3 regions of the Mesorhizobium sp. LSJC285A00 genome follow, and region 1 is predicted to be linked to each of the others. Evidence: predicted binding sites of a transcription regulator. Region 1 holds the regulator's gene; each other region holds the start of a gene.
What was found. Region 1 encodes LexA, which represses DNA repair genes until DNA is damaged. Its sites were predicted from a motif close to TGTTCNNNNTGTGTTCNG; they were not measured.
Positions count from the first base shown of each region.

Region 2: the regulator LexA is predicted to act here: its motif matches at 867-884, upstream of X726_RS148250 (putative DNA modification/repair radical SAM protein).
Region 3: the regulator LexA is predicted to act here: its motif matches at 930-947, upstream of recA (recombinase RecA).

Region 1 is NZ_AYVK01000024.1:114,772-116,972, forward strand. It holds gene X726_RS149825 (ComEC/Rec2 family competence protein) at 1-498, shown strand, start outside; gene lexA (transcriptional repressor LexA) at 492-1,274, opposite strand; gene X726_RS149815 (GntR family transcriptional regulator) at 1,477-2,201, opposite strand, start outside.
Region 2 is NZ_AYVK01000026.1:164,886-167,086, reverse strand. It holds gene X726_RS148250 (putative DNA modification/repair radical SAM protein) at 1-865, opposite strand, end outside; gene X726_RS148255 (glutamine synthetase family protein) at 985-2,201, opposite strand, start outside.
Region 3 is NZ_AYVK01000009.1:83,002-85,202, reverse strand. It holds gene X726_RS158560 (carbohydrate kinase family protein) at 1-723, opposite strand, end outside; gene recA (recombinase RecA) at 1,006-2,109, shown strand.

The DNA.
Region 1 (2,201 bases):
CGCTCCAACGAATTCACCACGGACAATTGGAAACGGGCGCTGCGGGCCGAAACCATTATCCCACCTGAGATTTTCGAGGCAACAGATACGCGGTTCGATCTCGATCCGCTCGATCTGCCGCCCGGCTCGCCCTTCTATTGCACCGGCGATCTCTGTATCGCCCGGCACCCTTCCGGAGCCATTGTAGCGCTTGCGAAAGACCGCAAGACGGCGCGGCCGGCCTGTGCCTTCGCGAGCCTGATCGTCATCGATGACGCCACCGCCTACAATCCGTGCCGCGACCCGCTGGTGCTGGTCGTGACGAAGAAACAGCTGGCCCGCGACGGCAGCGCCGCCGTCTTCTTCGATCCGCAATCGGCAGCTGCAGCGCCAACCATCCGCTTCGCCGTCGACAAGCCGTATCGCCCCTGGCACGAGCAACGCCGCTTCTCCCGCGAAGCGCGCGGCCTGCCGCCTTACAACCAGCGTGAAAAGTACAAACCCAAGCCGGCTCAGTAGCGCCGGATCAATCCGACAAGCTTGCCCTGCACCTTCACCCTGTCCGGTCCAAAAATGCGGGTCTCGTAGGCCGGGTTGGCGGCTTCCAGGGCGATCGAGGCGCCCTTGCGGCGGAAGCGTTTCAGGGTCGCTTCCTCATCGTCGACCAACGCCACCACGATCTCGCCGGGGCTGGCTGTGTCGGCATTGCGGATGATGACCGTGTCGCCATCGAAAATGCCGGCCTCGATCATCGAATCGCCCTTGACCTCGAGCGCGTAGTGTTCGCCGCCCATGATCATATCGGGCGGCACCGAGATCGAATGGGTCTGATGCTGGATGGCGTCGATCGGCACGCCGGCGGCGATGCGTCCCATAACCGGGATTGAAATCGCGGAAACGGCATCGTCATTGCCGGCCGACATCGAACGCGACGGCGAGCCCGGCTTGATCTGGCGGCCGAGACCGCCTTGGCCCAACGCGCCTTGTCCTTGGCCGCCTTGCCCTTGGCCGGTTTGACCAAGACTGCCCTGAATGATGCTCGGCGAAAACTTCCTCGCCGCATTGAGGCCTGGTGCGATCGAGTCGGGCAGCCGCAGCACTTCCAGCGCGCGCGCCCGGTTCGGCAGCCGGCGAATGAAACCGCGCTCCTCAAGCGCCGTGATCAGGCGGTGGATGCCGGACTTGGAGGCGAGGTCGAGCGCTTCCTTCATCTCGTCGAAGGACGGCGGGATTCCGCTCTCCTTCAGGCGTTCATGGATGAACATCAGAAGCTCATGTTGTTTGCGCGTCAGCATCGCGGCCCCCAAGGGTTCTGAAACCAGAATCAGAAAAAACAAACCCAGAACAAACACTATCTGTTCCAGTTGTGTTCCGCAACCTTTTAAAGTTTAATGAATGTGTTGACGTTTTGTTCAGCGTAACGTTCGGCGCTGCGAGCGCCGCCTGCGCCCATTGCCGGCAACGGGTGAAACGAAGCCAAAGTGCCCTGCGCGTCGGCTACGACCGCCGCTTCCTTTTCGGACGGGGCTGCGCAGCATCCGCGCCGGGTTCGCTCTGGGCATAGACCTGCAGCGTGTAGCCGATGTGAGCGGTCATCAGAGTTTTCGCACGTTCGACGTCGCGATCGAGGGCCGCTTCCATCAGGGCGGTATGGTGTTCGATCGCCACGGCGTCGCGCAGGGCCGCCACGGCCTTCCGGTGTCCATCCGTGCGACCGGCGGCGGCGCGCAGCGTCGGGACCAGACCCAGAAAGCGGTGATGGCGATGCAATTGGTCGGAAATCGTCGCATTGAAGCGCAGCAGCCAGCTGGATGTCGCGGCACTGAGCAGCGCCGCATGGAAGGCATCGTGTTTTTCGTACCACGCGTCGACCGCATCATCCGATGGATCGTCGAGAACAGACCCGCACCGTGAGAGACGATAGTGGGCGGCAACGACTGCGTCTTCCCACTCACGGTCGCCCTTCTCGATCGATTCCACCAGCAGGGGCAGTTCGACCACCAGCCGCGCACGCGCCAAATCCTCGAGCTCCGCCCGAGAGGCGGGAGCGACCGCAAACCCGCGGTTGCTGATGGCGGTCACAAGCCGTTCCGCCTCCAGCCGCGACAGCGCCTCGCGCAACGGCGTCCAGCCGATGCCGTAGGTGTTGCGCAGCGTGCTCAGCTTCAACGGCGCGGCAGGCGCCAGCCGGGTCGCAAGAATATCGCGCCTGAGCAGGCGAT
Region 2 (2,201 bases), on a different contig from region 1:
GCCAGTCGGCCTGATAGAGCCGGTGCTCGCGCATCAGCGGCGGTTTTTGCAGCGGCAGCGACGATGACGAATCCGGGATCGGGCTGAAGGCGGAGTAATAGACGCGCCGCAGATGGTAGCTGCCATAGAGCCGCGCACTGGTGTGCAAGATGCCGTCGTCGGATGTCTTGTCGGCGCCGACGATCATCTGCGTCGACTGACCTCCGGGCGCAAAGCGTTCGCGCTTCTTGGTCCTCAGCGTCGGCTCGGCTTTTTCCTCCATCTTCCGGCGCAGGTTCGCCATGGAAAGGCGGATCGTTTCCGGCTTCTTCTCCGGCGCCAGTTTCTTGACGCCCTCATCGGTCGGCAGTTCGACGTTGATAGACAGCCGGTCGGCGTAGAGCCCGGCCTGCTCGACCAGTTCGGCCGAGCTTTCCGGAATGGTCTTCAGATGAATATAGCCGGAGAATTTTTCGTCCAGCCGCAGCCGCCGCGCCACCTCCACCATCTCGGCCATGGTCTCGTCCGGGGAGCGGATGACTCCTGAGGACAGGAAGAGGCCCTCGATGTAGTTGCGCCGGTAGAAATCCATGGTCAGCTTCACCACCTCCTCGATGCTGAAGCGGGCGCGGCGCACATTCGATGACGAGCGGTTGGTGCAGTAGCTGCAATCGTAAATGCAGAAATTGGTCAGCAGGATTTTCAGGAGCGAAATGCAGCGGCCATCCGGCGCGTAGGAATGGCAGATGCCCATGCCTTCTGTGGAGCCGATACCGCCGGATTGGAGCGAATCCTTCTTCGCCGAGCCCGACGAGGCGCAAGAAGCATCGTATTTGGCGGCGTCAGACAGGATTGCCAGCTTTTCACGGACGGTAGGTGCGCTCATCCGTTCATGATATGTTCTTGAAGGCTGCAGCGCCACCTCGTTTGATGCAGGCGGCGAAAAAGTAATCGCCGCCTGATCGTCGGGCTAGCAGGACGACTGCCCGAGTTCCAGGCGGTCTCTCAGACCTCATGGAGGTAGAGGTGGTAATCCAGCTCGCTGACGGTGCGGGCGACGCGCAGATACTCCGACTGCTTGATCGCCACGAAGGTGCGATGCAGATCCTCGCCAAGCGCCTCTTTCAGGAAGCTCGAGGCCCGCGCCGCCTCGATCGCGGCGCGCCAGTCGACCGGCATGGTCGTGCGCGTGATGGCGGCTTCATAGCCATTCCCAGTGGTTTCGGGGCCGGGGTCGAGGCCTTCGTCCAGACCCTTGATGATGCCGGCCAGCACCGTTGCCGCGATCAGGTAGGGATTGGCGTCGACACCCGACGGCCGGTGCTCGATGCGCCGGTTTTTGGCGTCGCCCGCCGGGATGCGCAGCGCCACCGAACGGTTGTTGACGCCCCAGGTCGGCGCCACCGGCGCATAGGACTGCGAGACGAAGCGCCGCCAGGAATTGGCGTGCGGCGCAAACACCAGCATCGATTCGGCCATGGTCTGGATCAGCCCGCCGAGCCCCTGCAGCAGCGGCAGCGACCAGCTTTCGCCGCCAGCCTCGGCAAAAACGTTGCGGCCGTTCTTGTCCTGCAACGAAACATGGAAATGCATGCCGGAGCCGGCGTATTTTTCGATCGGCTTGGCCATGAAGCAGGCGGTGACACCATGGCGGCGCGCCTGCGCCCGCACCAGCCGCTTCAACATGACGAGGTCGTCGGCCGCCCGCATGACATCCCTGCGATAGTTCAGCGTCAGCTCGTACTGGCCGGGCGCGTATTCGGAAATCACCGTTTCGGCCGGAATGCCTTGCGCCTTGGCCGCGGCATAGATGTCGGAAAACAGCGGCTCCATGCCGTGCAGATGGTCGACGGAATAGACTTCCGTCTTGGCCGAGCGGCGGCCGTCGAGCACGGCGTCCGCCGGCTTTACCTTGCCGTCGGCGTCACGCTCATTGGCAAGCAGGAAAAATTCGAGTTCGAAGGCGCCGGCGGGATAGAGGCCCTTGGCCGCCAAGATGTCGACCTGCCTGGCCAGCGCCAGCCGTGGGTCCGACGACATAGGCTGTCCCTCGAGATGGTACATCGCCATCAGCAACTGGCCGCGCGGCGGGTTCGTGCCGTAAAGCGGCACCAGCGTGCCGGGGATCGGCCATGCCCTGAGATCGCCGTCTCCAGTCGTCCAGATCAGCCCGGTTTCGTGCACATCCTCGCCGGTGATGTCGAGGCCGAGGATCGAGATCG
Region 3 (2,201 bases), on a different contig from region 1:
CGGCAGGATAGAGAAGGCGCCGGCTTCGTCGAATCCCAGCACCGGGCCGTCGCCCGCCGTCACCACGCCACTGGTGAGGCCGCTGCAGCGCAGTCCGTCGACGGTCTCGCGCTCGGTGGCATTGGCATCGACGCCGGCCAGCACCATGGCCTCGCGCCGGTTCATGAAGACCTGCGCGAGTTCCTTCAGCACCGGTATCAGCCGCACCACCTTGGCCGGCGAAATGGCGATGGCGAACACCGGCTTGCCGGCGGCGAGCCCCACCAGCCGCTCCAGCGCCGTTGATGGCAGATTGGCGTCGCAGAGCACCGCATCGGCCTCGGCGACCACCTCGCGCACCTTGGAGCGGCGGATCTGCTTGGGGAACGCCAAATCGTAGAGCGCCATGTCGGCAAAGCCGGTGATCAGCTCGCCGTCGCGATCGATCAGCGCCGTGTAGCTCGGCGTCGTGCGGTCGAGGAAAACCGCCGACAGGTCGGCAATGCCGGAGTCGGCGATGGCGCGCGCAACCGTCTCGGCCGAGGCATCGCCGCCGCGCACCGACAAAAGCGAGGCCGAGACGCCGCGCCGCACCAGGCTGCGCAGCGCGTTGAATACGCCGCCGCCGACATCCTCGCGCATCGTGCCGGGGTTGGACGCCGCGGGCACGTACGTGCCCGACACCTGGCCGCGGCGATCGATATGGGCGCCGCCCACCGCCAGTATCTTTGCTGATTTCACCATGCCGGCGATATGACCTTTGTTATTCGAGCCGCACAAGCGCTACGCTGTGCGGCGGAGCTTCGCAGGCGAGCCGGCGATTCGGCCGATCGAAACAGCCGGCGCGTCTGGCCCAACGCGGAACGCGTCCGAAAACCAAACCAAGAGACAAAAAAAGAACAAATCCGGATAAAGATGGTTTTTCAGTTATTTGACCCCTCTTGCCAAACGAGAACAAAAGTAGTACAAAATGGGCAGGGATTACGGATTGTCCGGCCTTCATTGACGACCAAGGGGTGATGTATCATGGCTCAGAATTCTTTGCGGCTTGTAGAGGACAAAGCGGTGGACAAATCAAAGGCTCTGGACGCGGCGCTGTCGCAAATCGAGCGCGCCTTCGGCAAGGGCTCGATCATGCGGCTTGGCGCCAATGAGCAGGTCGTCGAGATTGAAACCGTGCCGACGGGATCGCTGGGCCTCGACATCGCGCTTGGCGTCGGCGGCCTGCCGCGCGGCCGCATTGTCGAGATCTACGGGCCGGAAAGCTCGGGCAAGACGACACTGGCGCTGCACACAGTTGCCGAAGCCCAGAAGAAAGGCGGTATCTGCGCCTTCGTCGATGCCGAGCACGCACTCGATCCGGTCTATGCCCGCAAGCTCGGCGTCGATCTGGAAAACCTCTTGATCTCGCAGCCGGACACCGGCGAGCAGGCACTGGAAATCTGCGACACGCTGGTGCGTTCCGGCGCCATCGACGTGCTGGTCGTCGATTCGGTGGCGGCACTGACGCCGCGCGCCGAAATCGAAGGCGAGATGGGCGATTCGCTGCCCGGTCTCCAGGCTCGTCTGATGAGCCAGGCGCTGCGCAAGCTGACCGCCTCGATCTCGCGCTCCAACACCATGGTCATCTTCATCAACCAGATTCGCATGAAGATCGGCGTCATGTTCGGTTCGCCGGAAACCACGACCGGCGGCAACGCGCTGAAATTCTACGCTTCGGTGCGCCTCGACATCCGCCGCATCGGCTCGGTCAAGGACCGCGACGAGGTCGTCGGCAACCAGACCCGCGTCAAGGTCGTCAAGAACAAGCTGGCGCCGCCCTTCAAGGTGGTCGAGTTCGACATCATGTATGGCGAGGGCGTGTCCAAGACCGGCGAATTGGTGGACCTCGGCGTCAAGGCCGGCGTGGTCGAGAAGTCCGGCGCGTGGTTCTCCTACAATTCGCAGCGTCTCGGCCAAGGTCGTGAAAACGCCAAACTGTTCCTGCGCGACAATCCCGACACGGCGCGCGAGATCGAACTGGCACTGCGGCAGAATGCCGGGCTGATTGCCGAGAAGTTTCTCGAGAATGGCGGCCCCGAGCGCGGCGAAAGCGACGACGGCTTCGAGGAAGAATCCGGCGCCATGTAGGGCACGGCCAGAGTTCGGCCATAAATCCAGTCTATTACCCGATGCTTAAGTAACCGAGTTCTTTAGTATTGCGTTTCAAACCGCCGGCCTTC